DNA from 4 places in the Vreelandella titanicae genome. Region 2 is predicted to be linked to each of the others. Evidence: riboswitches for the same ligand, from Rfam matches in the RefSeq annotation. Region 2 holds a riboswitch; each other region holds the start of a gene.
The links. A riboswitch is a leader RNA that binds a small molecule or an ion and turns the genes downstream of it on or off. The one in region 2 is predicted to bind thiamine pyrophosphate.
Positions count from the first base shown of each region.

Region 1: it holds a riboswitch for thiamine pyrophosphate, as region 2 does, so the genes downstream of both, tenA (thiaminase II) here and thiM (hydroxyethylthiazole kinase) in region 2, are expected to answer to the same signal.
Region 3: it holds a riboswitch for thiamine pyrophosphate, as region 2 does, so the genes downstream of both, HZS52_RS19740 (NUDIX hydrolase) here and thiM (hydroxyethylthiazole kinase) in region 2, are expected to answer to the same signal.
Region 4: it holds a riboswitch for thiamine pyrophosphate, as region 2 does, so the genes downstream of both, HZS52_RS12115 (sodium:solute symporter family transporter) here and thiM (hydroxyethylthiazole kinase) in region 2, are expected to answer to the same signal.

Region 1 covers NZ_CP059082.1:4,921,390-4,928,957, forward strand. The annotation lists gene HZS52_RS22770 (class II aldolase/adducin family protein) at 126-893, opposite strand; gene HZS52_RS22775 (NAD(P)-dependent oxidoreductase) at 947-1,903, opposite strand; TPP riboswitch at 2,117-2,279, shown strand; gene tenA (thiaminase II) at 2,368-3,051, shown strand; gene thiC (phosphomethylpyrimidine synthase ThiC) at 3,083-4,987, shown strand; gene HZS52_RS22790 (hypothetical protein) at 5,229-6,938, shown strand; gene HZS52_RS22795 (CsbD family protein) at 7,073-7,258, opposite strand; gene HZS52_RS22800 (DUF2955 domain-containing protein) at 7,356-7,568, opposite strand, start outside.
Region 2 covers NZ_CP059082.1:679,825-687,392, forward strand. The annotation lists gene HZS52_RS03230 (metal ABC transporter solute-binding protein, Zn/Mn family) at 1-719, shown strand, start outside; gene HZS52_RS03235 (LysR family transcriptional regulator) at 743-1,618, opposite strand; gene ampC (class C beta-lactamase) at 1,768-2,940, shown strand; gene HZS52_RS03245 (cupin domain-containing protein) at 3,132-3,797, shown strand; gene HZS52_RS03250 (DUF6164 family protein) at 3,794-4,162, opposite strand; gene gloA (lactoylglutathione lyase) at 4,172-4,708, opposite strand; gene HZS52_RS03260 (hypothetical protein) at 4,953-5,297, shown strand; TPP riboswitch at 5,352-5,450, shown strand; gene thiM (hydroxyethylthiazole kinase) at 5,474-6,283, shown strand; gene thiE (thiamine phosphate synthase) at 6,273-6,905, shown strand; gene HZS52_RS03275 (LysR family transcriptional regulator) at 6,902-7,568, shown strand, end outside.
Region 3 covers NZ_CP059082.1:4,264,652-4,272,219, forward strand. The annotation lists gene parE (DNA topoisomerase IV subunit B) at 1-405, opposite strand, end outside; gene pgi (glucose-6-phosphate isomerase) at 672-2,354, opposite strand; gene cmoA (carboxy-S-adenosyl-L-methionine synthase CmoA) at 2,514-3,257, shown strand; gene cmoB (tRNA 5-methoxyuridine(34)/uridine 5-oxyacetic acid(34) synthase CmoB) at 3,260-4,339, shown strand; TPP riboswitch at 4,386-4,489, shown strand; gene HZS52_RS19740 (NUDIX hydrolase) at 4,547-5,110, shown strand; gene HZS52_RS19745 (thymidylate synthase) at 5,174-6,145, shown strand; gene HZS52_RS19750 (class I SAM-dependent methyltransferase) at 6,189-6,923, shown strand; gene HZS52_RS19755 (zinc metallopeptidase) at 7,073-7,568, opposite strand, start outside.
Region 4 covers NZ_CP059082.1:2,640,879-2,648,446, reverse strand. The annotation lists gene HZS52_RS12115 (sodium:solute symporter family transporter) at 1-1,358, opposite strand, end outside; TPP riboswitch at 1,348-1,453, opposite strand; gene HZS52_RS12110 (peroxidase-related enzyme) at 1,578-2,159, opposite strand; gene HZS52_RS12105 (hypothetical protein) at 2,338-3,030, shown strand; gene HZS52_RS12100 (CoA-acylating methylmalonate-semialdehyde dehydrogenase) at 3,119-4,618, opposite strand; gene HZS52_RS12095 (zinc-binding metallopeptidase family protein) at 4,894-5,964, shown strand; gene HZS52_RS12090 (alpha-E domain-containing protein) at 5,961-6,971, opposite strand; gene HZS52_RS12085 (circularly permuted type 2 ATP-grasp protein) at 6,976-7,568, opposite strand, start outside.

The DNA.
Region 1 (7,568 bases), 1.0 Mb from region 2:
TTGTCAACGCTAATTCAGGACGTGGCACAACCAAAAAGGGGCCGTCCAGTGGCCCCCTTTTGCTTGTGTAGATATTCGTATAGTTCTGATACTGGCTTGCTTGCCGTGCTGGCAACCGCGCCGATTTAGTCTTTATAGCTTGGATCCAGCGCCTCAAGCGTGCGCAGGTGCGCGGCCCATTCGAGTTCAAGATCGCCGTCTTCATGAATAGTCTGGTCGTATTGGCGCGCCACGTGGCGCGCCACCTCTTCTGGCACCAGCCGTAAGGGCTGGCCAGTAGACTGCGCCGCCACCTGTAGCTCACAGGCACGCTCAAGATAAAACATATTGTTGAACATCTCTGCAGCCGACGCACCGGTCGTCAGCAGGCCATGGTTACGCAACACCAATGCCGGGTTGTCGCCAAGGCTTGCCACTATTCGCTCACGCTCAGCCAGGTCCAGGGCAATGCCTTCATAATCGTGGTAAGACACCCGTTCGTGAAACTGCAGCGCAATCTGGTTAAGCCGTGTTTCAAGGCCCGACTCCAGCGACGACACCGCCACGCCAGCGCGCGTGTGAGTATGCATCACCCAGGCCGCATGGTGGCTAGCAGTATGAATCGCGGAATGGATGGTGAAACCAGCCGGATTCACTTGTTCTGGGCTGTTATCAATCTTATGGCCATCAACGTCAATCTTCACCAGCGAAGAAGCCGTAATCTCCTCCCAACGCCAACCGTAAGGGTTGATCAGGAAACGTCCCTTCTCACCAGGCACCCGCGCGGTAATATGGGTGTAGATCAGATCCGTCATGCGATAGTGGGCGGCCAGACGATAGCAGGCTGCCAGCGCGATGCGGGTTTCTTGTTCGGCGTTGCTCTTCGTGGTGCGTTGAGGCTTATCGAGACTCATCAGGTGTTCCTTTGCAGCAAAGTGATTGTCATGCAACGTGTTTAGCGTTTACGTCAGTAACCGCGCGCCCGATCAACGCCCATGGCAAGCGGCTGCCCATCGCGAAGGGCGCGGGCGGTGTCGACAACCTGCCCTGCGACCACCTCTGGCAACGAATCACTAGCAATGTGTGGCGTGATGCGTAGGCACTCATGCTGCCAGAAGGGATGATCCGCAGGCAGCGGCTCTGCACGGAACACATCCAGGCTCGCCCCACCCAAATGGCCGTGTTCGAGCGCTAGGAGAAGATCGTACTCGACCAAGTGCTCACCCCGACCGATCTGCACCAACCAAGCGTCTTTGGCGAGCTTCGCGAACAGCGCCTTGTTAAGCACGTTTTCAGTGGTAGCCGTCAGTGGCAGCACATTGATCAGATAATCGGCGCCATCCGCTGCCGCCATGACAGCCCCGTCACCTGTCAGATAGGTCACGCCTTCAACCGGGGCTTGTGGCTCGCTGCGGCAGGCTACGTGTATAGAAAAGCCAAGCGCGGCCACCGCTTTCACCACGGCGCGCCCCATGGTGCCGTGTCCCAGCACCGCCACCTTTCTTGATGCTGGCGCGCGCATCGTCAATGGCGCCCAATGCGCCTTGGCAGCATTTTGCTCCAGGGTGGTGAACTCACGCTCACGATGGAGCACCTCATGCGCGGCAAAACCCGCCATCAAGTCGGCCTGATGTGGATCCCGCACCCGGGCGATATGTACTTCATCGCTCAGGCCAGGATGCGCCAGCAGGGCATCAACACCGGCACCGATAGACATCGCCAGCTCAAGATTAGGATAGCTCTCGAAAGCCTCGTCATTGGGCAACCAGCAGATCGCAAAACGCACATCTTCGGGGTTATCGATCTCATGGGGATGGCGCAGGACGACATCACTCGCTTCATCGCGCAAGGCGTTACCATAAATGGCATCAAGGTCGAGCGAATCACTGAGATAGACGCCTAAAATCGAGTTCGTGTTGGTCATGCAACTTCCTACGGTTCACATTCGAAATAGCAGTGGCTGTAAAACAGCCACTTGTTACTCAACTGTATAATAATTCACGTACCGATGCCATGAAACGCCATTACAGCACCTAAACTCTCATCGCTGTAATGATGCTAATAAATTGTTTCCCGATAACTTTCCATGTCATACACCCTTGCATCTCCCTCACCCGCCTCCTACACTCCACCAACGAACAGCTTGACGGGGTGCCGGTGAAATCCGGCTGAGATGGCGCAGGGCGTAGCAATTAATGCTGCCGAGCGCTGATCCCGCAGAACCTGATCCGGCTAATGCGCTGCTACTTACACAAGTTCGCAGCGAGGGTACCGGCGTAGGGATCAAGCGATGGCCACGGCTGCTCTCTCACGATCGCACGCCGCCCTTCTGCGCCACTCCCTCGATCTTTTTCGCCCGCCCTCCGGATCATTACCACCGGAGGAGTCATGGGCTACCGCTTTACTGATCTCACTACCACTTGCCAGAAAGATTGGCGCGCCTATATTGAGCACGATTTTGTGCGCCAGCTAGGCACCGCCACGCTGCCCGAAGCGTCGTTTCGCCACTATTTAAAGCAGGACTACCTGTTTTTGATTCACTTCGCCCGCGCCTATGCGCTGGCTGCCTACAAAAGCCCCACCCTCGCCGATCTTCGCCAAGCCCATGAAGGCTTAAAAGCCATTGTGGATGTGGAGCTGGGCCTGCATGTGGGCTTTTGTCAGGAGTGGGGGATTTCCGAGCAAGAACTGGAGGAGCTTCCCGAAGCCAGAGCGACGCTTGCCTACACCCGCTATGTGTTAGATACCGGCAACCGCGGCGACCTGCTGGATTTGCACGTGGCGTTGGCCCCCTGCCTGGTGGGCTACGGCGAAATCGCCAACTGGCTAAACGCCCAGCCTTCCACCCTGCGCGGCGCGCAAAACCCTTACGACGCCTGGATAGCCATGTACGAAGGCGAGGAGTTTCAGGCCGCCATGCAGGCGGAGCTTGAATGGCTGAATATCCGCCTTGCCGACATTACCCCCGCCCGCTTTGCCGAACTGAGCAAGATCTTCCGCGACGCCACCCGCCTGGAAATCGACTTCTGGCAGATGGGCCTAGAGCTGATAGACCAAGACCTCACCCACTAATTCAGCAAAACAACACAAGGAAACAACCGTAATGACTAAGACCGTAACAAGCAAAACCAGCCACTTTTTAGCCGAAACCGCCCAGGTCGATGCCGCCGCCATTGCGCCGCTGCCCGGCTCACGTAAGGTATATATCGAAGGTTCGCGCCCGGATATCCGTGTGCCGTTCCGGGAAATTTCACTGTCGCCGACCAAAACCACCGGCATTGATGAAGAGAACCCGCCACTGCTGGTGTACGACACTTCAGGCCCCTATAGCGATCCGGATGCTAACAATGACCTGCGCCGCGGTCTGCCGGAACTACGCCGAGCCTGGATTGAAGAGCGTGACGATACCGAATTTCTATCAGGCCCCACGTCTGATTACGGCAACCGCCGCGCCAACGACCCGACGCTTGCCCAGCTGCGCTTTGATCTAACCCGCACACCACGCCGAGCAAAACCGGGCAAGAACGTGACCCAGCTGCACTACGCCCGCCAGGGCATTATCACCCCGGAAATGGAGTTTATCGCCTTGCGCGAAAACCAGCGCCGTCAAGCGCTAGGTACCGCTGAAGTAGAGCGCATTCTGGGCCATCAGCACAAAGGCCAGAGCTTTGGCGCCAGCCTGCCGGAAGAAATCACCCCTGAGTTTGTGCGTGATGAAGTCGCCAGAGGGCGGGCGATTATTCCCAATAACATCAACCACCCAGAAAGCGAGCCGATGATTATTGGCCGTAATTTCCTGGTCAAAATTAACGGTAATCTGGGTAACTCAGCGGTGACTTCTTCTATCGAAGAGGAGGTGGATAAGATGACCTGGGGCATCCGCTGGGGTGCGGACACCATTATGGATCTCTCCACTGGGCAGAACATCCACGAAACCCGCGAGTGGATTTTGCGCAACTCTCCGGTGCCGATTGGCACAGTGCCTATCTATCAGGCGCTGGAAAAGGTCAAAGGCGTGGCCGAAGACCTCACCTGGGAAGTCTTCCGCGATACGCTGATCGAGCAGGCCGAACAGGGCGTGGACTACTTCACCATTCACGCGGGCGTACTGCTGCGCTATGTACCGCTCACCGCCAAGCGGGTCACCGGCATTGTCAGCCGCGGCGGCTCGATCATGGCCAAATGGTGTTTGTACCATCACCAGGAGAGCTTCTTGTACACCCACTTCGAGGAGATCTGCGAGATCTGCAAGCAGTACGATGTGGCGTTCTCCCTCGGTGATGGCCTGCGTCCTGGCTCAGTGGCCGATGCCAATGACGAAGCACAGATGGCGGAGCTAAAAACCTTGGGCGAGCTGACCCATATTGCCTGGAAGCACGATGTGCAGGTGATGATCGAAGGCCCCGGCCACGTGCCCATGCACCTGGTGAAAGAGAACATGGATAAGCAGTTGGAATACTGCGACGAAGCGCCCTTCTATACCTTAGGCCCGCTGGTAACCGATATAGCCCCCGGCTACGACCACATTACCTCGGGCATTGGGGCGGCGATGATCGGCTGGTTTGGCTGCGCCATGCTCTGCTACGTCACCCCCAAAGAGCACCTGGGCCTGCCCAATAAAGACGACGTCAAAACCGGCATCATTACCTACAAGATTGCTGCCCACGCGGCGGATCTCGCCAAGGGCCACCCGGCAGCGCAGCGGCGGGATAATGCACTCTCTAAGGCACGCTTCGAGTTCCGCTGGGAAGACCAGTTCAACCTGGGGCTAGACCCGGATACTGCTCGGGAGTACCACGACGAAACCCTGCCCAAAGACTCCGCCAAGGTGGCACATTTCTGCTCCATGTGCGGACCAAAGTTCTGCTCCATGAAGATCAGCCAGGAAGTACGTGACTATGCCAACGAACATGGTCTAAACGGCGATCAGGAAGCGGTGATGAAAGGCATGGAAGAGCAGGCAGAGAAGTTTCGCAACAAAGGCAGTGAGCTGTATCAGGAAGTTTAAAATAGCGACTTACTGAACAGCATTGTGACTATATGTGGCCCTTGAGTCTTAGCAAAACTCAAGGGTCACATTAATATCTAATCGCCACAGGCCAGCCACTGAATTTGCTCTAAGAGTATTTAAAAGTAATTACCGTCCAAGTAGATTAATTATACATTGCTCGTGTATGATTCTCATTTGCGCAGCGCTCTGTTCATAGCGTTTTATTTAAAACCAACACCATTCAAAGAACCGATTCCAGATGAAAACCAAACTTTACTTGGCGGTAACCGTTGCTCTGCTTAGTGCAGGCATGTTAACTGGCTGCAGCGATGATAACGAACCAACAGCCGCAGGCACACAGGAGGAAGCGCCGAAAAATAATGCAGCTCTCATGCTGAAATATATTCCGGCTGACTCTCCCTACTTCATGGCAACACGTGAAGCAATGCCTGAACAAGATGCTTTTGATCGTTATCAACGCATGCAGCCCAAGGCTAGCATTGAGTCTAGTCTGGATGAGCTACGCGAGACACTGCCCGAGATAGACGATGAAGTGATGCATTCGTTGATGACGGTATTGATCGCCATGAGTGAAGAGCTGGTCGATGTTGAAACGCTGGACGATGTCCATGCGCTGGGCCTGAAAATGAACCCTCAGGCCGCCCTCTATGGGTTGGGTATCTTGCCTGTTTTACGTATGCAACTGCAGGATGAAGATGCCTTCCGCGAAACGCTGCAACGCATTTTGACCAAAGCAGACATTAACCTGAGTACGGCCACCACCAACGACACCGAATACTGGGTGCTGACGCCTGAGGGGCCCGTCAAGGCGATTCTAGCCATTGACGACCAGCAACTGCTGGTGTCTGTGGTACCACAGAATGCTAGTGACGAGCTGCTAGCACAAGTGCTGGGTAACACTCTGCCCGACAGCAGCATCGGTGATACCGATGCACTGGCAGAGCTTGAAAAGCGCCATGGCTTTACACCTTACGGCGCAGGGAAAATCGACTCCTCACGCCTACTTAATGAGCTGAGCACCCCCACTCACTCAGGTACTCAGGCACTGATGGAAGCGGTTGATGCCGAGCAATTGGATTTATCCGCCTGCCAGGCAGATATCGACCGTATCACGAACCGCTTCCCTGGCCTTGTAATGGGCTCGCGCGAGAACGATCTTGACCGCATGGAAATGAACCTGATTCTAGAAACCGATGAGGATATTGTCAGCGACCTGCGCACTCTGACGACTCAGGTGCGGGGCCTAGGTAGCACAGAAGGTATGGCCAGCTATGGCTTAGGTCTGAACATGCCGCTGTTGGTTCAGACCGTTCAGAAATATGCTCAGGAAGTGCGCCAGAACCCCTTCAGCTGTGATGAACTACAAGATCTGAACAGCTCCTGGAATGAGATCAACATGGCGATTAATAACCCGATCACCATGATGATTGGTCAGTCACTATCTGGCTTCAGAGCTCGTATCAACAGTCTGACAATGACAGACGGCGAACCTACCATGACGGGGCTCCTGACGCTTGCTTCACAAAATCCTCTTTCCCTGCTTTCTGCCGCAAGCTCTTTCGCGCCGGAGTTAGGGACTCTAGGGCTTGAACCCGGTGGGGAAGCCAAGCAAGTCGAGAGCATGATGCTGCCCCCTGAGGCACCGGAACTCTACGCCGCCATGTCTGACACGGCTATTGTACTGGGCGCTGGTATCAGTGATTCGGCGACACTGCAGAAAGAGCTGGAAGCCCCTGCCTCAGAGCGCAATCTGCTTGTTCATGGACACATAACAGGCGAGTTCTACCACTCACTGGCCGACTTTGTGGAACAGATACCATCAGATGATTTGTCAGCGTCCGATATTGATATGCTCAAGCAATATGGTGACATCTACAAAAACATGGAGTACTGGTTCAGAGTAGATGACGCTGGCGTGGAAATGAGTTTATCGCTGGAATTAAACTAAGATCAGGCCGCTTCAATAATGCGAAAAACCTGCTAGTGGGTTAGCGGTTTTTTCGTTTGAGCAAGACAACTGTTTAAAACCACTTAAACGCCAACAGGGGGCCGAAGCCCCCTGTTGGTATCAGTGTTACATAACTAGCGCTGTTTTTTCTGGCTCTCCTTGGCGTCGCCTTTGCCTTTTTGCAGTTCGCCTTTAGCCTGCTGGGCCTTACCTTTGGCTTCAGTTTTAGCGCTTCCTGTTGCCTTGCCCGCGGCTTCTTTCACTTTTCCCGCTGCTTTGTTGGCCGTTCCTTTCGCTTTATCTTCTTTACCAGTTGCCATGACGAACACCTCTAATCCGTTAGTAGGGAAACACATCAAATCACACGTCGACACATTCATCAGAGTAGCCTTTATTAAAAAAGTTGCGCTAATTAATTTAGGCCGGGTTGTTGGCGGGTAACCGCGTTGGTGCCCAGCGGTTCAACACGAAGTGCAGGGAAGCCATAGCCAGAAGCGTAAGAACCAGTGCCACACTCATGGAAGAGAAGCGATAGAGCGCGCTATACACCAGATCCTGCTGCGGGCCTAACGACTGGCCAAACAGAATCCCCAGAGTGGTCAGTCCACCAAAGCCAATCCCTGAACCGCC
Region 2 (7,568 bases):
TCTCTTTCGCTGCACATGAAGAGCACGGCCATGATGATCATGACGAGCACGACCATGGGCACGACGACCATGACCACGAAGAGCATGCCGATGAGCACGCGGGGCATGACCATGGCAATCAAGATCCTCACGCCTGGCAGGATATGCACCAAGCCGAGGTGTATATCGCCAATATCCGCGATGGCTTAATCGCCGCCGACGCAGATAACGCCGATGCCTACCGCGCCAATGCGGAGCAGTATTTACAGGAAATGGCCGAGGTAGACGACGAGATTCGTGCGCTGATTGACGAGATCCCGGCCTCCACCAGCGTGATTACCGGCCACGACTCCTTTGGCTACTTCTCAAGCGCCTACGGGGTGACCTTCCTCTCTCCGGTAGGGCTTTCCACGGAAGCCGACCCCAGTGGCGCCAGCATGGCGGCGCTAGTGGATGTGATTGAGCAGGAGAACGTGAAGGCGCTGTTCCACGAGAACATGACCAACCAGTCGATCATCACCCAGCTCGCCGAAGAGACCGGCCTGCCCATTGCGGGCACGCTCTACGCCGATGCGCTGGCAGCAGAGGGCGAAGCGAGCACTTATCTGGGTATGATGCGCCACAATGCCCACGTGCTGCACGACGCGTTGGCCCAGCCGGGTCATAACGACCACGACCACGACCACGACCACGACCACGACCACGACCACGACCACGATGATCATGGTCACAGCCACTAAGCAGTTAACGTCAATAGTGCTGCTCAGGCATTAATGGCCGTGAGCAGCCACTCCCGGAAGGACGCCATGGCGTGGGTTTCGGGGCGTGTCTGCAGGCGAGTCAGCCAGTAACCGCCCAGACTGACAGCGGTGTCGAAAGGCTGTACCAGTGCGCCGCTGTTTAGTTGGCGGGGAAACATCAGCGGTGGCGCCAGCGCCACGCCTGCCCCTTGTAGGGCTGCTTCCACCATGGCGATGGAAGAGTCAAACACAATGCTGTTGGTCATCGGAAAGCTGCGTGGTAGCCCTGCCGCCAATAGCCACTCTGTCCACTCATCGGCGCGATAAGAGCGCAGCCAGGTTTCCCCCAGCACATCGGCTGGGGTGTTCAGCCGCGCGGCGATATCGGGTATGCACATTACCGAGAGTGACGCCGGTAGTAGCGGCTGTGCCGCGGTACCGTGCCAGGCCCCTGTGCCAAAGCGGATCGCAAAATCCAGCCCTTCGCCGGCAATATCCGCGCGGTTGTTATGGGTGGAGAGCCGTAAATCGACGTAAGGGTACTGGCGCTGAAAGTCTCCCAGTCTCGGCAGCAACCAGCCGACGGCAAAAGTCCCCACCACGCCGACGTTTAATACCTCCCGATAGCTGCTCTCGCCCACCCGCTCCAGCGTGTGGGCTATCTGGTCGAATGAACTCTTCAATACCGGCAGCAGCAGTTCGCCCTCCTGAGTAAGCATTAGCCCCCTGGGCAAACGCTTGAACAGCGGCACCTTCAACAGCGTTTCGAGCAGCTTAACCTGATGGCTTACCGCCGCTTGGGTCACATGAAGCTCTTCTGCCGCGCGGGTAAAGCTTAAATGCCTGGCCGACGCCTCAAACGCGCGCAGCGCCTTCAACGGCAGGTAGGGACGCACCACCTTGACCCCCAAATTTTTCTAATGGCTTATGCAAAATATCGCTGTTTGTGAATTGCCGCAGCGCGCCGTAAGTTAACCACTGTCACGGGCTTTGCGACTGGAAATAACTCTCCGCCCTCTCTCGGCATTATTCACAACAGGATTTTGGTATGCGTAAGATGTTAGCAGCAAACTGCGGCCTTATCATGACAGGTTCGCTTCTACTCAACGGCTCTGCTTGGGCCTCCGGCACGCCTGAAAGCGCCGACATTGAGGCCCTGGTGAACGATACTATCGCGCTTTTGATGGCCGAACACCGTATCCCCGGCATGGCGGTCGCGCTTAGCCTCAACGGCCAACAGCACTACTTTAATTATGGCCTCGCCAATCAAGAAGCGGGGATTCCAGTCACCGATGAGACGCTGTTCGAACTCGGCTCTGTCAGCAAGATTTTCACGGCTGCACTCGCTGGCTATGCCCAGACTAGTGGCGCCCTCTCGCTTTCCGACCCGGCCAGCCGCTACCTGCCTGAGCTTGAAGGCAGCGCCTTCGATGAGATCACGCTGCTGGAACTGGGAACCTACACGGCGGGCGAGCTGCCGCTGCAGTTCCCTGAGTCGGTTCAAAGCGAAGAGGCAATGATCGACTACTACCGCCAGTGGCAGCCTGAATCCTCCCCTGGCAGCCACCGGCTCTACTCCAATCCAAGCCTGGGTCTGTTCGGTTATCTCGCTGCACAAAGCCTTGACCAGCCCTTCGAGATGGCGATGGAGGAGTCGCTGTTCGCCCCGCTAGGGCTTGAGCATAGCTACTTTCAGGTGCCTGAAGCGCAGCAGGCGAACTATGCCTACGGTTACTCTAAAGAGGATGAGCCCATTCGGGTGAACCCAGGCATGCTGGATGCCCAAGCCTACGGACTGAAATCGACTGCCGCAGACGTACTAACGCTGGTGGAAGCCAATATGAGTGGTGCCGAGCTTAATGAGCCACTAAGCCAAGCCTTGGCCGCTACGCGCACGGGGTACTTTGAGGTCGGCAATATGACCCAAGGATTGGGGTGGGAAAGCTATGCCTACCCGGTGGCGCTCAATCAGTTGCTGGCAGGCAACTCGCTTGAGATGATTTTGCAGCCCAACCCCGCCAACCGCTTAACCCCACCGCTAGCCCCCAGGCAGGAAGCGCTCTATAACAAAACCGGCGCTACCAACGGCTTTGGCGGCTACGTGGCTTTTGTACCCAGCGAGCAAATCGGCATTGTGCTGCTGGCTAACCGCAACTACCCCAATCAGGCGCGCATCGAAGCTGCACACCATATTCTTACCAAGCTGACTGAAACCCCCTAAGCAAGCAGCCAGACAACCTGATGCCGCCTTCGTGAACTGCACCCTAATCGTTGGATATTCATCCAATGGTTGGGGTGTTTTTTATGGCGATATAACGAAGATCAAACAACCGAAAGTTGCATTTTTTGCTGTCGATAAGGAGACTAGCACCCTCCCCCGTCACTTACCTTCACTGCGAAGAGCCCTTTCCCATGCGTCTAAACGCCGATTTTAGCCACTTTGCCTGTGTTACCCCGGAAGAGTATCAGTGGGTCGATTCCCCCAGCGCGGGGGTAGAGCGCATGATGTTTGACCGGATTGGTGATGAAGTTGCTCGCGCTACCAGCCTTGTGCGCTACGCCCCCAATACAAAGTTTGAGCGGCATACCCACGGCGGCGGCGAAGAGATTCTGGTATTGGAAGGCGTGTTCGCCGATGAGCATGGGCGCTACGCGGCGGGCAGCTACTTAAGAAACCCCATTGGCACCGGCCATACCCCGCAAATTGGCGAGGAAGGCGCGCTGATATTTGTCAAACTGCACCAGTTTGACCCCAACGACACGCTACAGTTGGCAGTGCCAGCGCATCGGCTGCCCTGGCAGCCTGATCGACGCCCGCGCATTGCCTATAAAATGCTGCACACCTACAAGCAGGAGCGCACCAGCCTGGAGCGCTGGTCGGCGGGCACCTCCATTACCTACCCCACGCTGCTGGGCGGGCTGGAGTTTTTGATTCTGGAAGGCACACTGAGCGATAGCGAACAGAGTTACACGGCAGGCACCTGGTGCCGCTACCCCAGCGGTTCTGCTCCGGCACTTACCGCCGGTGATGATGGCGTCATGATGTACCTCAAACGCGGCCATCTGCCAGCCGCTTAGCTTCGCGACATACCCAGGAACGGCAGCAGCGTAAGGGCGGCAATAAGCCCCACTGCTAGCAGTACTAACACGACCTGCACCGGGTGAGCGGCCAAACGACGCCACAGCGTCTCCGCGTCACCCCGCTCAACCGCCGCCTGGTGCTCGCGTTGGGCGCGCTCAAGGCGCTCCGCCTGGTAGGCCTCTAACGCCGCGATGGCAGCGTCGTGCTGATGTGGATTGCGCAGCCAAATCGCGTCAACGCCCAGGCGGAAAAAGCCCGCCTGGGTTTCATAGGTATCAAAGCCATGGGCAGCGAGCAGGTCACGCACCTCCATGGCCTCTTCGTCGGTCACATGGCGCAGCCGGAACAGTAGTTTAGCCATTGGCGTGCCTCAAGAGTCGCTCTTCCCCACCATCAGGTCTGCCTGAATCACTTCGATCCAGTAGCCGTCCGGGTCTTTAACGAAGATAACATCTTTCATCTTGCCCTGATCGGAGCGTTTGACGAAGGTGACGTCATGCTCGTCGAACCACGCCTGGGCCGCTGCCAAATCCGGTACGTTGAAGCAGATATGCCCAAAGCCCTGGGGTTCGGCATTGCCATCGTGATAGGCGAAATCTTCCTGGTCTTCAGTCCCCCAGTTGTGGGTCAGCTCCAGCAGCCCTTTCTGGCTAAACGTCCAGGCGGTACGCGCTTGCGCATCGTCCGGAACGCTGTCGCTGGGTTCCAGGTTGGCCAGGAAGTAGAGCGAGAACTGCATCTCTTCGAAATCCAGCCGCCGCATCACCTGCATACCAAACACTTTTGAGTAGAACGCCAATGCCTGCTCAGGGTCTTTCACCCGCAGCATGGTGTGGTTTAAACGAAACCCTTGAGTTTGGGGCGGCGTAGCCACGACGCCGGGATGCTGCTCGCCTTGAAAACTCATTTTGCTCTCCTATCGCTGATGTTGATCATTGAATCCATTGAGCTTCACGTACCGCTTACCATGGGGGCTTTATGGCCATAATAACAGCCCTTACAAGCACGTAGGCAGTGTCGTATCGAGGTACCGATAAGCGCACTGGCAATACTAAACAAAAACCCTACACTTATTCTTCATAAGCTTTACAAAAAGCAGTTCCCGCAACATGAGTGATGCCCCACCTTTGAGGCGTCCACAGGAGTTTTCCATGAGTGCGATCGATATGACGCTGGGTGACCACCTGACGCTAAAACAGCTTTCCAATGCGCTTCACAACGGTTTTTCGCCGATTGTTGAAGTCGAGTCGATGGATGGAATCTACAAAGTGCGTTTTCACCATGCTAACGGCGTGTCTGAGCTGAGCGATAACAAGGGCCACGTCAGTACTTTTCTGGGCACGGGCGAAATCCGCGATACCCTGGGCCAACTGGGCTTGACCCACGGCGTGCTAACCTTCGCCGACCAGTGTGGTGACGAGATGATTGGGGTCGAGGGTAAAGCGATGACACCTGATGAAATGCTTACCTACGGTACGCGTATTTCGTTTCGTTAGATTGCTATCGTCCGCATCCGGGGCTTTACAGGGCTACTTCAGGCAAGGATAGTAATCCTTCGACAGGGGCGCCCTCCGTTACGGTTGGGCTGAGAAGCACCCTTTGAACCTGAACCGGATAACACCGGCGTAGGGAGTCGTGGTAACGCTTACCACCTCCCTGCCGGGAGGATGCTATGACCCTACGCCCGCTTGGCGATTACCTTGAGACGCTGCGCTCAGTGACACCGCTGGTTCACTGCATGACCAACTATGTGGCCATGAACAGCACTGCCAACCTGCTGTTAGCCACCGGCGCGTCGCCCGCCATGCTGCATGCGCCTGAAGAAGTGGCTGAATTCACGGCTATCTCCGCGGGGCTGTCGATTAATATCGGTACGATCTCTGCCCACTGGGCTGACGCTATGCTCACCGCCACAGCGACTGCCGATCAGCATGCCATTCCCTGGGTATTAGATCCCGTCGCCGTTGGCGCCACGCGCTATCGCCAAACGCTGTGCGCGAAGCTGCTGGCCGCTAAACCCAGCGTGATTCGTGGCAATGCGTCTGAAATTCTTGCCCTTAACGGTTTAGCTAGCCAAGGCCGCGGCGTGGACGCCACAGCCGCCACCGACCAAGCCGTGGACGCTGCAATAGCATTAGCGCAAAAACACGGCTGTATTGTCGCGATGACCGGTGAAAGCGACTGGGTGACGGACGGCACACAGCACTACCGCATTAACGGTGGCCATCCTTTGATGCCCCGTGTAACAACGCTTGGCTGTGGGCTGAGCGCGCTAGTGGCGGGATTTGTGGCTGCCAACCGCGACGCCCCACTGGGTGCAACGGCAGCCGCGCTGGCCTGCTTTGCGGTCACAGGAGAGCGTGCGGGCAGCCACGCCAACGGGCCTGGTAGCTTTCAAGTGGCACTGCTGGATGCGCTGTATCAACTCACCCCTGACGACCTCACTACTTATGCCCAACTGGAGGCAATCCATGCCGCTTGATCTATCGCTCTACTTGGTCACCGATGCCACGCTCTGCCAAGAGCATGGTTTGGAACAGACGGTTGAGGCAGCGGTAAAAGGCGGTGTCACCATCGTGCAGTTGCGTGACAAGCATGCCAGCGACGAACAGATGATTGCCCAAGCCAAACGGTTAAAAGCGCTTCTGGCGGGCACCGGTATCCCGCTGATCATTAACGACCGTTTGCAGGTGGCACTAGAAAGCCAGGCAGATGGCCTGCATGTCGGTCAGAGCGACGCAGCCGTTCAGCAAGCGCGCCGGGTACTAGGTGAGCAAGCGATTATCGGCCTGTCGATCAATACTATCGCCCAGCTGCAAGTCTCTCCGTTTGAGCTACTCGATTATGTCGGGATTGGTCCCGTGTTTGCCACCGAGAGCAAACAAGATCACGCCCAGCCCATCGGCTTTGGCGGTTTAGCGGCGCTGGTCAAGGCGTGCCCACTGCCCAGCGTGGCCATTGGTGGGCTGAAAGCGGATCATGCGATTAGCGTACAGCGCGCGGGAGCGAACGGTTTAGCGGTGATATCGGCCATTTGTGGCCAGCCCGACCCTTACCAGGCAGCGCGCGCTTTTCAGATTTTCCAAGCCGATTCGGCGTCATGAATCAGTTAGAGCATATCGTCGCTTTTGTGCGGGTAGCCGAGTTGAGTAGCTATACCCGCGCTGCTGAAGCGCTGGATATTTCCCGCACTCGCGTATCCCGCCAGGTCATGGCACTGGAAGAGACATTGGGCGCGCGACTGATACAACGCACCACGCGACGACTACATCTCACTGAGGCCGGAGAACGCTATCTAGTCCGCGCCCAAGGGATACTGCAAGCGCTCGATGAGGCCGCCGCCGAGGTGGGCCAAGGTACCAGCGATGTGCGTGGACGGCTGCGCGTTAATGGGCCGATGAGCTTTGGTACCCGCTACCTAGCGCCGCTCGTCGCCCAGTTTATGCACACCCACCCCGCGCTAGAGGTGCGCCTGGATTTGAACGACCGCCGTGTCGACCTGCTTGAAGAGGGTTACGACGTAGCGATCCGTATCGGCAGCCTGCCTGACTCCAGCCTGGTGGCGCGCCGACTGACGCGGTGCCGTCTACTGTTTTGCGCATCGCCTGAATATCTTGCCAACCACGGTGAACCCGACAGCGTTCAAGCCCTTGCCAAGCACCACTGCCTACGCTACCGCAGCGGCCAACAGAGCGCTGACTGGAAGATTGCCACGCAGTCATTGACGGTCAATGGCCCACTGGAAAGCAATAACGGCGATGTACTCA
Region 3 (7,568 bases), 1.7 Mb from region 2:
GGTAACTTCGACATCCAACCGGCGCGATAGCGCATTAACCACCGAGACACCTACCCCGTGTAGGCCGCCGGAGAAGCGGTAGCTAGTGGAGGAGAATTTGCCACCCGAGTGCAATTTGGTAAATATCAGTTCAACGCCCGAAACACCGTGTTCAGGGTGTAGGTCGATGGGCATACCACGGCCATTATCCTGCACCTCAATCCCGCCGTCGCTATGCAGCACGACGTTAATCATGGTGGCGTGGCCCGCTAGCGCTTCATCGACGCTGTTATCAATCACTTCCTGAGCAAGGTGGTTGGGGCGTGTGGTGTCGGTATACATACCGGGACGCTTACGTACCGGCTCGAGGCCCGACAGGACTTCGATGGAACTCGCGCCGTACTGAGAGGCATCAAACTGAGTCATGTAACGTCGGTTCCCTGAAAAATCGTACTGGCAGCCATATTGATTGCTGAAACGAGTGATTGGCGGCTGGCAAAGAGGCACAGGATAGCGGAAAAGCAAAAAGCTGTATATCTAGCCATGCTTCATGCTTGTTACCAGGGGCGCCGGGGATAGGTCGCAGAGGAGGTCATTTGCCATGGATGGCAAATGTAGCGCCCATGGATGGGTTTACAGCGCCTCCTCGTAGACCTGTCGCCGGGTTAGCCCCAGCTCGCTATCTGCTTAATTCACTCCTGCTCAGCCGCCCAAAATGCTTCAATCAATCCCTTACTAGAAGCATCCATCCGCGATAGATCTCCCTCATGGTCGATAATCTTTTGAGTATCCGTGGCAATCTGTTTGCCTAGCTCAACGCCCCACTGATCGAACGGGTTGATATCCCAAATCACCGCCTGAACAAAGACTTTGTGCTCGTAAAGCGCGATAAGCGAACCAAGGGTCGCTGGGGTGAGCTGGTCAAGCAGCACCGTCGTCGAGGGCTGGTTACCACGATAACGCTTATGCTCTGGCCGTGGGCCGTCGTCCTCCAAAGCGTCATCACCAAGCATTAATACGCGGGACTGCGCAAAACAGTTGGCCAGTGCCAAGCGATGCTGGGTTTTAAGATGGCGGCGGGTATCCGGGTCTTCCACCTCATCGTACCGCTTGAGCGGCGCGATAAAATCGCACACCACTGGTTGAGTTCCCTGATGTAATAGCTGATAAAACGCGTGCTGGGCGTTGGGGCCCAACTGCCCCCAGAGCACAGGGCAGGTGGAGTAGTTAATCGGCTGGCCTTGACGGGTAACCGACTTGCCGTTGGACTCCATCTCAAGCTGTTCAAGATAGGCGGCGAAATACTCCAAGCGCCCATCGTAGGGCAGAATGGAGTGCGCGCGGATATCCAGGAAATTGACATTCCAGATGCCCGCTAACGCCAGCAGCACGGGCAGGTTCTCCGCCATTTCTGCCTCAGCAAAATGGCGATCCATGGCGTGCGCACCGGCTAAAAACTCGCGGAAATTCGCCATCCCCACCACCAGCGCAATCGGCAAGCCAATGGTGCCCCACAGCGAGTAGCGCCCGCCGACCCACTCCCAAAAGGTTAACTGGTGATCCTCCGCAATGCCCCACTCGGTCATTTTCTCAGGGCTCGCCGACACACCAATAAAGTGCTGACGCACCACCAACTCAGCGCTAATCGGCGTCGCACCATGCTGGGTCAAGCGGCTAAGTAACCACTCCCGTGCGGTGTTAGCGTTGGAAAGTGTATCAATGGTGGTGAACGACTTGGATGACAACACAAAGATAGTAGTTTCAGGATTCAACCGGCTCAGATAGTCCGCTAGCTGGGAGCCATCCATGGTGGAGGCAAAATGCACCTCAACCGGATGAATATCTTTGGGCCGAAAATCTGCCAACGCATGGGTAACCATTAACGGGCCCAGATCTGAACCGCCTACGCCCAGGTTAACCACATGCCGAATCGGCTTGCCGGTGGCACCACGCCACTGCCCTGCGTGCAGCCGACTGACCAAGCGCTCCATTTGAGCAAGGCTTTCGTGTACGGCAGCGACAATATCCTCACCCTCAACCTCCAGCGTCGCATCAGCGGGTAAACGCAGAGCCGTATGTAACGCCGGGCGGTTTTCGCTGACGTTCACTCGCTTACCGCTCAACAGCGCTTCAATAGCAGAGGGTACGCCCGCTTCACTAGCCAGCGTAAACAGATGTTCGAGGGTATCATCATCCCAGCGCTGCTTGGAAAGATCTAGCGTCAAGCCCGCCACCTGGCGAGTAAAGCTTTCCCAGCGGGAAGGCTCGGTGCCAAACAGCGTTTTCAAGTGGACATGCTGCAGCGTTTCAGCGTGATGCTTTAACGTCTGCCATGCCGGTAACGTATCGGGTGTAGCGCTTGATGCTGAGGCCATTTAGCTTCTCCAGTGGCGTCGATCCTTGCAGCGGGGTTCATTAAACAGGTTAATAACCTTAAACAGGGCTGTTCTATGTGAGTCTGTGCTAGACAGGCCTGTTCTAGTCAATTAAGGGCGCGTAAACTAGCACGCCTTTTCCATGATCCCGGCTTGCCCATGAGTGATGCATCTTACCGTGACGCTATCTTTTCGACACCCCTTGACCGAGTCGCGCGGTTCTCTTTCGACGAAAAGGTGGTCGCCTGCTTTCCTGACATGATCCGCCGATCGGTACCCGGCTACGGGCAAATTCTTGGCATGTTGAGCTTAATTGCCCAGCGCCACCTGCGCCATGGCGCCCATGTCTATGATCTAGGCTGTTCGCTGGGCGCTTCCGGCCTTGCGCTGGCAGGGGCGCTGGCGCCTGACGCCTTTCGCTATACGGGCGTTGACCTATCGCCCGCCATGGTCGCCCAGGCTCGGCAAACCTTTGCTGACGAGTGCCCAGCGTACGCTATGCAGGTCGAAGAAGCCGACATTCGTACCCTAGAGTATGCGTCTTCGGGCATGATCATTCTCAATTTTACCCTACAGTTTCTACCCGCCGCCGACCGCGATGCACTACTGGCGCGGCTTTATGCAGCGCTGGAACCCGGCGGCGTGCTGATCCTCTCGGAGAAAACCGTCGACGCCGACGAGCGCGACAACGCCTGGCGGGTAGAACGCTACCACGATTTCAAGCGCGCCAATGGGTACAGTGATCTGGAAATCAGCCAGAAGCGCACCGCTCTTGAGAACGTACTGGTGCCGGATACCCTCGATGCACTTCATGGTCGTTTGAAACAAGCAGGTTTTCCACGTTCGATGACCTGGTTCCAGTACCTTAACTTTGCCTCGCTGATTGCGTTTAAGGAGGGTTAAAGGTGGCGCCACTACCCGACGATCATCGCGCAATTTATCAGGCGTTTTTAGATCAAGCCACGCTGGATGCCTCGCTAACGCCCTGGCTAGCGAAGCTACCCGAGCAGTTAGCTCACGGGCTTGACCGTAACCGCCACGGCGATTTATCCGCCTGGGAAAAAGCCGTGGCCAAGCTTCCGGCGCTGCCCGCTGAGCGGCGCGTGGATTTAAACAGCGACACCGTCAGCGTTGATCTTGATCTTAGCGATAGCCAGCAGCGCCAATGCTTTAACCTGCTTAGAAAGCTTGCCCCGTGGCGTAAAGGCCCTTTTCAGCTAGGCGGCATTTATATCGACACCGAGTGGCGCTCTGACTGGAAGTGGCAAAGAGTGGCGCCACACCTGGCACCGCTAAAATATCGCAAAGTGCTCGATGTGGGTGGCGGCAGCGGTTACCACGCTTGGCGGATGGCCGGGGCAGGTGCTGCTTTTGTGCTAATCATCGACCCTTCGCCACGTTTCTACTGGCAGTTTCAGGCAGTACGCCACTTTGTGGGTGATGCGGATGGCGGCAGAACGCAGTTTTTACCCGTGGGCATTGAAGATGTGCCTGAGAATCTGGGCTTTTTCGATACGGTATTTTCCATGGGCGTGCTCTACCATCGCCCTGCCCCGTTGGAACATCTTCAGCAGCTAAAAGCCGCGTTGGCGCCGGGCGGCGAGCTGGTACTGGAAACATTGGTAGTCGAAGGCGACGAGCAGACCGTATTTGTGCCCGGCGAACGTTACGCCGCCATGCCCAACGTCTACTTCCTACCCTCTTCTCAAGCTCTCTGCCACTGGCTGGAGCGCTGCGGCTTTACCAACGTGCGCGTGGTCGATGAAGCCGTTACCACGTTAGACGAGCAGCGCTCGACGGAGTGGATGACCTACCAATCGTTGGCTGATTTTCTCGACCCCAACGACCGCACCCGCACCATTGAAGGCTACCCTGCACCGCGGCGGGCGGTGATTTTGGCGAATAAGCCGGGCCAATTAGCCGTTAGCCAAGTGTGCGAAGAAGGTGTCAAAACCGCCCCGGCGTCCGCCAAGCCGCCGCATTGAATTGCCCCCCCAAATATTGACTTATACTAAAACTCATAGTAACAGTAACTTTTCCGAGGGGTGCCTGTTATTCAGGCTGAGATGGAGTTATCCAAACCCTTTGAACCTGATCCGGCTGATACCGGCGTAGGAACGGACATAAACCATATATGAATCTGTTTTGACACCTACGCCTGTATTATCCGAATCTCAATGCAGGAGTGTATCGTGTCGCAAGGTAACTCAACGCCCGCTAACGCATCTACGCTCAGTAGTACCTCCCCTTTTAACACGTCTGATAAAAACCGCCTGAACTCCGTACTTGCCAAGCCACGCTTGGCAGCAATCGCCGTAACTCTGCGTAATAATGAAGTTCTCCTCGTCCAACGCAGTAAAGAACCTCAACGGGGCACTTGGGGCTTCCCCGGAGGATCAGTGGAACCGGGAGAAAGCCTACATTGTGCAGCAAAGCGCGAATTAATGGAGGAAACCGGTATCACAGCATTGGTAGGACCGTTAATTGATGTAGTAGAAGTAATCGGATATGACCCAGAGGGAAGTCACCACCACTTCGCCTTGGTTGCCCTTTTATGTCACTACGTTGATGGCGAGCTACGGCCTGGTGATGATGCTGCGGACTGCCGCTGGGCGAAAGTTATAAACGGAAAACTCAACTTCAATGAAGCCTTAGCTGATCACGTCGCAGATACTGTCGTGAAAGCCTTTAATTTGCACAGTTTGATCGTCAAAGAAAAATCAAACGCGATTCACAGCTCCAATTCAGCTTTTTAAACTACTCGCCATCATTCGTATCAGCAAAATACGCCTCTTTGTCCACCGAAAGAGATGAATATAATGATGCACAAACATTATACGAATTTCACCAGCCTCTACAGAGATACACTGCATAAAATCTGCTTTGAATATGAATATGTTAACTCACCTAGAGGAAATAAAGAGCGAGAACTCATTGGCTTCAATATCCGACTCGACAATCCTCCTGATCGTTTTTGTCTAAGCAAAATACGCAAACAAAATATTGTTTTTAATTATGCAGAAGCGTTATGGTATTTATCAGGTAAAAACGACTTAGCATTTATTTCCTGGTACGCCCCTTCAATGCAACGCTACAGCCCAGATGGTATAAGCTTACCTGGTACTGGTTACGGAGCTCGTCTTAAAAACTTTGGTGCAGACACGCTCGATCAAATCGAACGAGTGATTGATATCCTTAAAAATGACGATCCCGACAGTAAGCGCGCTGTCCTTCAAATATTTAGTGCGGAAGAAGATCTTTATCGACGCAATATCGACGTTTCATGTACCTTGGGTCTTCAGTTGCTACTCCGCGAAGAAAAGTTGAACATGGTCAGCTATATGCGTGCAAATGATGCCTACGTTGGCATGCTGAACGATATTTTCTCTTTTACTTTCTTGCAAGAGTATATTGCTGCCCGCATAGGCTGCAAAATCGGTCACTACACACATCAAGTTGGTTCTATTCACGTCTATGAAAGCACACATGAGCGTGCGCTTGAACTTTTGAATAGTAATGAAACTATACCCCAGCCAGGCACAGTACCTTTAATGCCAATTGGCACCTCCCCGACTACCATACGCAAACTATTGGAATATGAGTCAGAGATCCGTAGCGGCTTGTTGACGTTTAATGATATGGCTAATCTTAACCTAACGACGTATTGGCGAGATGTGCTGATGTTGTTCTGGATCTATCGCCAAATCAAGATAGGGAATGCGCTGCCTCAAAAGGCGTTAGAGATAATTAACCCCTACTATCAACCGTTTCTTATTAATCGCTGGGGATAGTACAAGCATTCATACATGAGCAAATATTAGGGGATTTATTTTTATGAATACTAATTGGACTGAACAAAATATCGCCGAGCTTTTTGACGCTTATGATGATTGGGTGGAGAATGCTTTTGGCTATCAACCACTCATCGCGGAGTTAACCTGCTCTTATGGCAAGGGAATTAGTGTATTGGACTACGGCTGTGGCAGCGGCAAAGTGTCCAGAAGATTAAGAGACGACGGATTCGACTATGTCACCGGTGTTGACATCTCTCCAACAATGATTGAAAAAGCAATATCCGCAGGCACTAACCGTCTTCGCTTTGAGCAAATCCATGGTCCAAATTTGCCATTTCCTGATAACAGTTTTGAAGCTGTCATTAGTTGTTTTCTGTTTATTAACATTCCCGAAAGACGTGAACTAGTACGCATCACTACGGAAGTAATGCGCGTACTTAAACCTGGCGGCTCCTATTACATCCTCGACACTCATCCTCAAACCACCGGAGTCGATTATCCGACCTACCGCAATGGAGAGCATGGTATTTCCTATCAAGACGGAGATAATCGCCCAGTCTACCTCACGATACCGGGAAGGCAGCAACCATTAGAGATTGTCGACAAACAATGGGGTTTATCCACATATCGAAATACATTCGCCGCAGCGGGGCTTTCACTAACCACAGAACGTAATCTACCATTTGACAATTCGCAGTTGCCAGTTCATACGAATGAATTCCGCACTCTACAGGACACAAAACCCTATATTCTACTGCGCGCCACAAAGCAATAAAGACAGACAATAGGTATTAACTAAGTGCCTATGAAAAAGTAAATCAGGTATAAATATCTAGTAAGCTACTGATTTTTTTATAACCTTTAATGCACGAAAAATTATGCATAGACACTTAGTGGCACTGAAAACACAGCTTCAATACACGCTCACCGCCGCAAAATCACCAGCCAGCGCCCCAGGTTCATAACACTGGCCAGCGAGGCGGCCACGTAGGTAAACGCGCAGGCGGTGAGTACGTGCCGGGCACCGGGCATATCGTAAGGCGGGACGTACTCTTTCAAGAGCGGCAGCGCCCGGTTAAAGCTGGCATCAAACTCAACTGGCAGGGTCACAAAATGCACCAGCGCCGCGGTGCCAAAGCTGATCACCGCCATGGCAATTACAATGGCTAAACCACCCGGCAGACGCGTCAATAAAAACAGAAAAGGTGCAGCCATCATCAGTACAGCGCCGAGTTTCTCAGCTTTTTGGGCAACGCCGACTAAGCGGCTACGCGCCAGTAGCGGCGCGTAACCCTGGTGATGCTGAATGGCGTGCCCTACTTCATGGGCAGCCACCGTGACGGCCGTTAGCGAACGCCCATCGTAGTTATCCGGAGAAAGACGTACGCAGCAGGTTTCAGGGTCATAATGGTCACCGAAC
Region 4 (7,568 bases), 2.0 Mb from region 2:
AAGTAGGCTAACAGCACACTCACCAGCGTTGAGGCGATTAACGCCCCGACGAATGGCCCCAAGGTAGGGACACTGCCCGGAAAACTGGCGGCCACCATCCCGGCGACCAAGCTTCCTTGGCTTAACCACCCTGGGAGAATGGCACCCAGCAGCCCCGCGATGCCACCTACAATGGCGGCCAGTGGCGTCATTCGTTGCCACAGGCCCAACAGCACAGGTACCACAATGGCAGCACACAGCAGGTCGGCAATCAAAAACAGACGCAGTACTGACAACCCCTGCAAGGCAATTAATACCACCGGTACCATTACTACCACTGTCACCCAGCGGGCAGCCACCAGTGATACGCCCTGCTGCTCGCTGCGCGCGACCACCAACGAGGCAATACCATTTTGCAGCGTATCAACGCTGGAGGCCACCAAGGTCACCGCTAATACCAAGGCGGGTAGCGTCAGCCAAACAGGAGCATCACTTAACAGGGCAAAAAATGGCATCGGCGGCTCGCCTAATGGCACACCACTCATCGCGGCCAATACACCCAGACCACCAATCACCATGACGACGACTACCGTCATTGCGCCACCTAACCATGCCCCGCGCCCCAGGCTTTGATCGTCTTGAGCGGCCCACACGCGCTGCCAATAGCCTTGATGGAAGAGATTGGCCGCGGTAACCGCGATCACTAGCGTTAACGCTACGCTGAGCGCACTGGTGATGGGAATGGCAGGAAGCGCAGCCTCGTTGGGAATAGTGGGAAGCCGCCATAGGGCCATGCCACCGACCACACACAGCAGTACCAGTAACAACCACGCCTGCCAACGGTCAGTGGCAAGGCTGGCCCGTAGACCACCTGCCGCAGTATAGATGAGCGTGGTAAGCGCCACGCCAATAATCACCAGTGCGGGGGGCACATCGGAAAGCAGCGCGGTAATGGCGCCAATAGCGGTTAGCTCGGCAGCTAAAAAGCACGCCATATAGGCGATTGATACCAGCGTTACCCAGCGCCTTACACCAGGGCCATAGCACGCTTCGGCAAACTCGGCGATGCTGCGCCCCTCGGGCAGCGCCCGGCGAATCTTCGGCCCATACAGCCCCAAGACGATAAACGGCAGCGCAGAGCCTAATGCATAGCCTGCCAGGGCCAGCGGGCCAACAAAGGCGCCGATTTCAGGAGGAGCAAAGAGAATCCATGCGCCCATGCCGGAGGCAAGGAAGGAGAGCCCCAGGGTAGATGCCGTTTGCGAGTTACGGGCGGTGACATAGTCATCAAGTGGGCCATTCACCCAGCGAGCCCGGAGGCCTAAGTAAGCAAAGCAGCACAGCGCCGCACCAAGCACGGCTAACGTTAGGTAAAGCATGTCGCACTTCCTCCGCCGGTACGAACCGGATCAGGTTCCAGGGTCTGCGTAGCCGCATCTCAGCCCTTTTATGCAGGGCTCCCCTGGCGACAGTGAATGTAGGTGTTTTGCTAAGCGCTTTTTCTAAGTACGTTTTTGGGTACTGTTCGAAGCGCTGTCTCAAGAACTATTCTCAATCAAAATCATAGCTTAGTAAAGTTAAGGTGCGCTGGTCGCCTCTTAGCGAGGCACTCGCCCCATCAGGTAGAACTCCTCATTGGGTGGCGTACCTGCCAGGGTAACCAACCGATTCGACAAGCCAAAAAACGCCGCGATCGCGCCTATATCCCAGCAATCCTCTTGACTAAAGCCTACTTCCAGCAGGCGGGCAAGCCATTCATCAGTCATTTCACCCACATCGATGGCACAGTGCATGGCGAAATCGAGCATCACCCGGTGGCGCTCGCTAATCGGCGCCACCCGATGGTTGATCGCCACTTGGTCAGCGAGTAGCGGGTCTTTACTGTAAATGCGCACCAGTGCCCCGTGAGCAACCACACAATATAGGCAGCGATTACGTGCGCTGGTAGCCACTACAATCATCTCTTTTTCGGCTTTGGTGAGGGTATCTGATTCGCGCTCCATCAACGCATCGTGATAGGCAAAAAAAGCACGAAATTCAGCAGGGCGATGGGCCAACATCAGAAAGACATTGGGCACAAAACCCGCTTTACCCTGAACGGTCAAAATGGTACTGCGAATATCGTCAGGCAGGTCATCCAATGTTTCAGGCACGTTAAAACGACTTAATGATGAAGACATGCTCACCTCTTTCTTGTTAAGTTTAGCCATCTCATAAAAACGGCTTAGCGGTTGTGTAACAAAAAGCTGAATTAAGAGGCTTTTATTCAGCCGCCCTACTCGCCATACTGAAGATTCGTTCTGTGACAAAAAAACATGCGCTACTCTTAATAAACAGTTCGTTCAAAGGGACACTGTCATGAGCCATAACGAAGCCAAGGAACATACCCCCGGTCGTCTAAACGAGCTGTTTACTGACCCTTACCGAGCATTTGAAAATGATACCGATGAGCGTCAGCTGCACATTCGTATAATGCTACATATGCTGCTTGCCCGCCCAATGACACGGGGTCAAATGACACTTCGCGTCATTCATGGCTGGGAAAATGGCGGCTGTGAGCCCGAAGACCTCCAGCATGTCGACTATACTCTTGATGGCGTTCCTGACTTTAAGCGCGCTGTACAAGATTTTGAACACGCTTCTAAGCACAACACGCCGTTACCTGCCGACAACAGCGCCATTCTTGCCGCCCCGCTTGCCAATGCAATTGCAGACGCCGAAGCCGAAGGGCAAGACCTTACCAACGATATTCGCGAGACCCCTGCGCGCTGGCCAGCCTTTGAGGGTGGTTTGGCACTATATACGCTGTTTAAAATGTACCATCGGCTGATTTATGGCGAAGATGACACCTACCGCTGCACGCAGTGTGTAACTCCGCTGGGAATGCGCGAAATACATGAGTTTCACCTTGAAGAGGGTGAGTTTGCTCTGCTCGTCCCCCCCGCTGAACACTTTATGGGTAAGGAGTCGCTGTTAGTATTGCATGAAAGCCAGCTCGGCCCCATTGAACAGCTGCTTGAAGAGAGCCTTCCGCTGTTTGACAACTTTTAAGCCAGCCACCTGGCTTGATCTGCCAAGCGGTTAACCGACCTCGTTAGCAACTGGCCCCGCTTAAGCGGAGCCAGTTAGCGCCACTTTTTTAACCCAGCGAAATCGTGCTATTAATACCGCTGGAAACATTCTCGGGTTCAAACCAACGTGCCGTTACGGTTTTTGTTTGTGTCCAGAATGCAATCGCCTGCTTACCATTGGGCCCTAAATCGCCCAGCTTTGAAGCCCTTGACCCGGTGAAACTAAAGTAAGCGACCGGTACGGGGATTGGCACGTTAATACCAATTTGTCCAACATCGATATCGGTTTCAAACCGGCGCGCTACCCAGCCTGAGTTAGTAAAGATGGAGGTACCGTTGCCGTTGGGATTGGCATTGATAAAGGCAATCGCCTCATCCAGGGTTTCAACACTGACCACACACAGCACGGGGCCAAAAATCTCTTCGCGATAAATGGTCATATCGGCGGTTACATCGGCAAACAGGGTCGGCCCCACGAAGTTACCGTTGGGGTAACCCTCTACCTGAACCTTGCGACCATCAACCATCAGTTTGGCGCCCTCTTTCTCCCCTGCATCGATTAAACGTAGTACACGATCACGGGCAGCAGGTGACACCAGCGGGCCCAAGTCCGCATCAAGCTGAGTGCCTGGGCCTACTTTCATTGCTCGCGCCGCATCTACTATATCGCTTAGCCACTCGCGTGCCTCGCCGACAAGCACCACTACCGAGTTCGCCATGCAGCGTTGGCCCGCAGCGCCAAAAGCTGAGCCCAGCAGGTTGTTGATCGCTTGACTACGGTTAGCATCAGGCATAACCACACAGTGATTCTTGGCGCCCATCATCGCCTGCATGCGCTTGCCCGCCGCTGCTGCACGGTTATACAGCAGCGACCCCACATGGGTAGAGCCGATGAACGAGAGCGCTTTGATATCCTGATGATCGGCAATTTGATTGGCCACGTCCGGGCCACCGTGCACTACGTTGAGCACGCCCGCTGGGATACCCGCTTCATGGGCTAGCTCCACTAAGCGCATGGTGGAGCTGGGATCCTGTTCGGAGGGCTTAAGCACAAAGGTATTTCCGGTGGCAATCGCCAGCGGGAACATAAAGCAGGGCAACATAATCGGGAAGTTAAAGGCGGTAATCCCAGCCCCCACCCCCAGCGGCTGGTGCATGGTGTAAACGTCTACCTCGTTGGCAGCGTTTTCGGCTAATTCACCCAACTGCAACGAAGTAATCGAACAAGCGTGCTCTACCACTTCCAGACCACGACCCACTTCGCCTTCCGCATCGGGCAGGGTTTTACCGTGCTCTTCAGTAATCAGTGCCGCGAGTTCAGCGGTATTGTCGCGAATCAGCGCTTGCAGCTTGAGCATAATGCGCATGCGCTTCCCCAGCGGCACTTTACGCCACTCCTTGAACGCTTCTTTGGCACTACTGATAGCGCGTTCTACTTCGTCAGCGGTACAGAACGGCACTCGAGCCACTACTTCTTGCGTCGCAGGGTTGACCACGTCGCGCCACTCCTGGCTCTGTGACTGGACGGGCTGGCCATCGATATACATGGGAATTTCGCGAACGGACATAGCGTTGCTCCTATTTATGGTTGTGGTTGTTATGGTTGCGAGTATTAAAAAAAGCTGTTTTTAAAACGCATCGCGGTAAGACAAGTACACAGGGTATAGCAGCAAGTTGACGTTAACGTCAACCAAGTATCTCATGAGTAAACAAAATCTACGCCAGAACGTCAATTAGCCTTTCCATTGTGATACCGCGCTGGCTATGCTTCGGCTAATCAGTGTGCCGCAGGCTTGCGGATCGCCCACGGCGAAAGCGCGTGTTTAAACACAGGGAATTATCTATGCAGACCTTTCACTGCCGCTGTGGCAATCCGCTGTTCTACGAAAACACCCACTGCCTTGCCTGTCAGTCAGAAGTAGGCTGGTGCCCTGCTTGTAGCAATATCGTGGCTATTGAGCCCTTGGATAACGGCGGCTATCGCTGTACCCACCCGGGTTGCGATACAGCGCTAATGAAGTGCCACAACTACGCTGTTGAAAACGTATGTAATCGGCTGGTGGTGATGGAACACGGCCAAGCGGACACGCTCTGCGACTGCTGTCGTTACAACGAAGTAATACCCGACCTCAATATTGCAGGCCACCGTGAGCGTTGGGCGGCACTAGAGGCTGCTAAACGGCGCCTTTTTCATACTCTGGATCTACTTAAACTTCCCCACGGTACCAAAGACGACGACATTGCTGTGCCGTTAAGCTTCTCATTTATGGCTGATGCCCTCCCCGACCAGGGCTTATGGCGTTCCACCGCCAAGCCAGAGAAGGTGTATACCGGCCATGCAGCAGGGCATATCACCATCAACATCAAAGAAGCCGACGACGTTGAACGCGAGCGTTTGCGGGTCGACATGAACGAATCCCATCGCACATTAATTGGTCATTTCCGCCATGAAATCGGCCACTACTATTGGGATGTATTGGTTAAGGATCGCGATGAAGAAAATTGCCGTGCGGTATTTGGCAATCACCACCGGCCAACCTATGCCGAAGCGTTAGAGCGCTACTACCAGCAGGGGGCGCCCAGCGACTGGCCTAATCGCTTCATCTCTGCTTACGCCACCATGCACCCCTGGGAAGATTTTGCTGAAACATTTGCCTACTACTTGGATATGGTCGCCGTGCTGGATACCGCACTGCACATGGGCATTACCCCCGTTGAGTACGACGGCAGTCTGGAGAGCATGCTGATTGCCTTTCATCAGGTAGGGATGGCAGTGAATGAGCTCAACCGGGATATGGGCCTGCTCGATTTGGCCCCAGGAGTGCTTGCCCCAGCGGTGCGCGAGAAGCTGGCGTACCTGCATCGAATCGTGCAGGCCGCCAGCCCGCTAGAGCGCGACTCCCCCACTGGTTAGTCGTTATCGTTATCCCCTGCGTGGCTTTGACTCTGGCTCTGACTCTGGTTTTGGGTAACGCGGGGCACGCTGTCGTCATTCACAAAGTAGGTTGCGCTAAGCGTATCGTGGATAGCGGCAAAGCCGATCTGCAGTTCGTCGATAAACAGGTGCAGCTTGCTGGGTGAGTGGGCCAGCGCTTGAATATCGGCATCCACCACATCGGCGCGCACCAGTGAAACGGTCGCTGCCGGTCGATCCTGTCTTGGCAGTAGCGTCAGCTCATGGCCCAGCGTCTCCAAGCTGCAGGCAATGGAGCGTGGCAGATTAGGATCTTGCAGCAAAAAGCGCAGCACATCCGGGCCCCGAACGCGTAAGCGTACCTGCTGACGGTACATTTGGTAGGCGGTGAGCGATTTGAGTACGCTCATCCACTGCAGGTTTTCAAACGGCAGCAGCTCTTCAGGGTTTTGCGGCAGCAGGCTGGCAGAGCGCACATCCACGATGCGAGTAGTCATATCGGCCCGCTCTAACTGACGCCCCAGCTCAATAAAGGTACGCGCAGGGCCATGGCTTAACGTGCCTTCAATCAGGCCCGTCAACGCCTGGCAGCTACGGATGACGCTTTTGAGAAAGCTATCGCGACGGCGTGGACTAACACCGTTTTCGGCATGATCGGCCACGCTCAGATAGAGCTGGTTAACCTCTTCCCAAATCTCCCGGGGCACCACATCCCGAGTGGTTCTGAGGTTCTCACGGGCACTGGCAAGCGCAGAGATAATCGAAATATCATTGTCAGTATCAGCGCATAAAAAGTGCACCACATTGCGTTCATCAAAGTCTTTATGGCGTGCGGTAAAGGCTTCCAGACTGCCGGTCATTTCGATAAGCGGTGCCCAACCTAACGGCAGGCGCCCCGGCAAATCGAGCATAAGGTGGCTATTGACACTCAGCAAACGGGCAGTGTCTTCCGCACGTTCAATATAGCGCGCCATCCAGTAGAGGTTCTCTGCAACGCGTGACAGCATGGCGTTAGGCTCCTTTCACCGCGGCCGCTGCCGCCTTGTCGTCGGTTTCTACAATCCAGGTGTCTTTACTACCGCCACCTTGAGAAGAGTTCACCACCAACGAACCTTCTATCAATGCCACTCGGGTCAGACCACCGGTGGTGACATGGATTTCTGGCCCCGACAGAATGAAGGGGCGTAAATCCACATGGCGCGGCTGCGGTAATCCATTCGCCAGCGTAGGCGTGGTCGACAGTGCCAGGGTAGGCTGAGCCATATAGTTTCGCGGGTTCGCCTTAATCAAACGGGCAAACTCTTCGCGGGTCTCTTTGGTTGAGCGTGGGCCAATGAGCATACCGTAGCCCCCCGACTCATTGGCCGGTTTCACTACCAATTCATCCAGGTGGTCGAGGACATAGCGGCGGTCGTCCTCGAACATACACAAGTAGCTGGGCACGTTAGGGATCAGCGGCTCTTGATCGAGGTAGTAGCGAATCAACGCGGGAACAAAGGCGTAAACGACCTTATCGTCCGCCACGCCAGCCCCCGGCGCATTGGCAAGTGCTACTTTCCCCGCCCGCCAGGCGCGCATTAGGCCCGCCACCCCCAGCATGGATT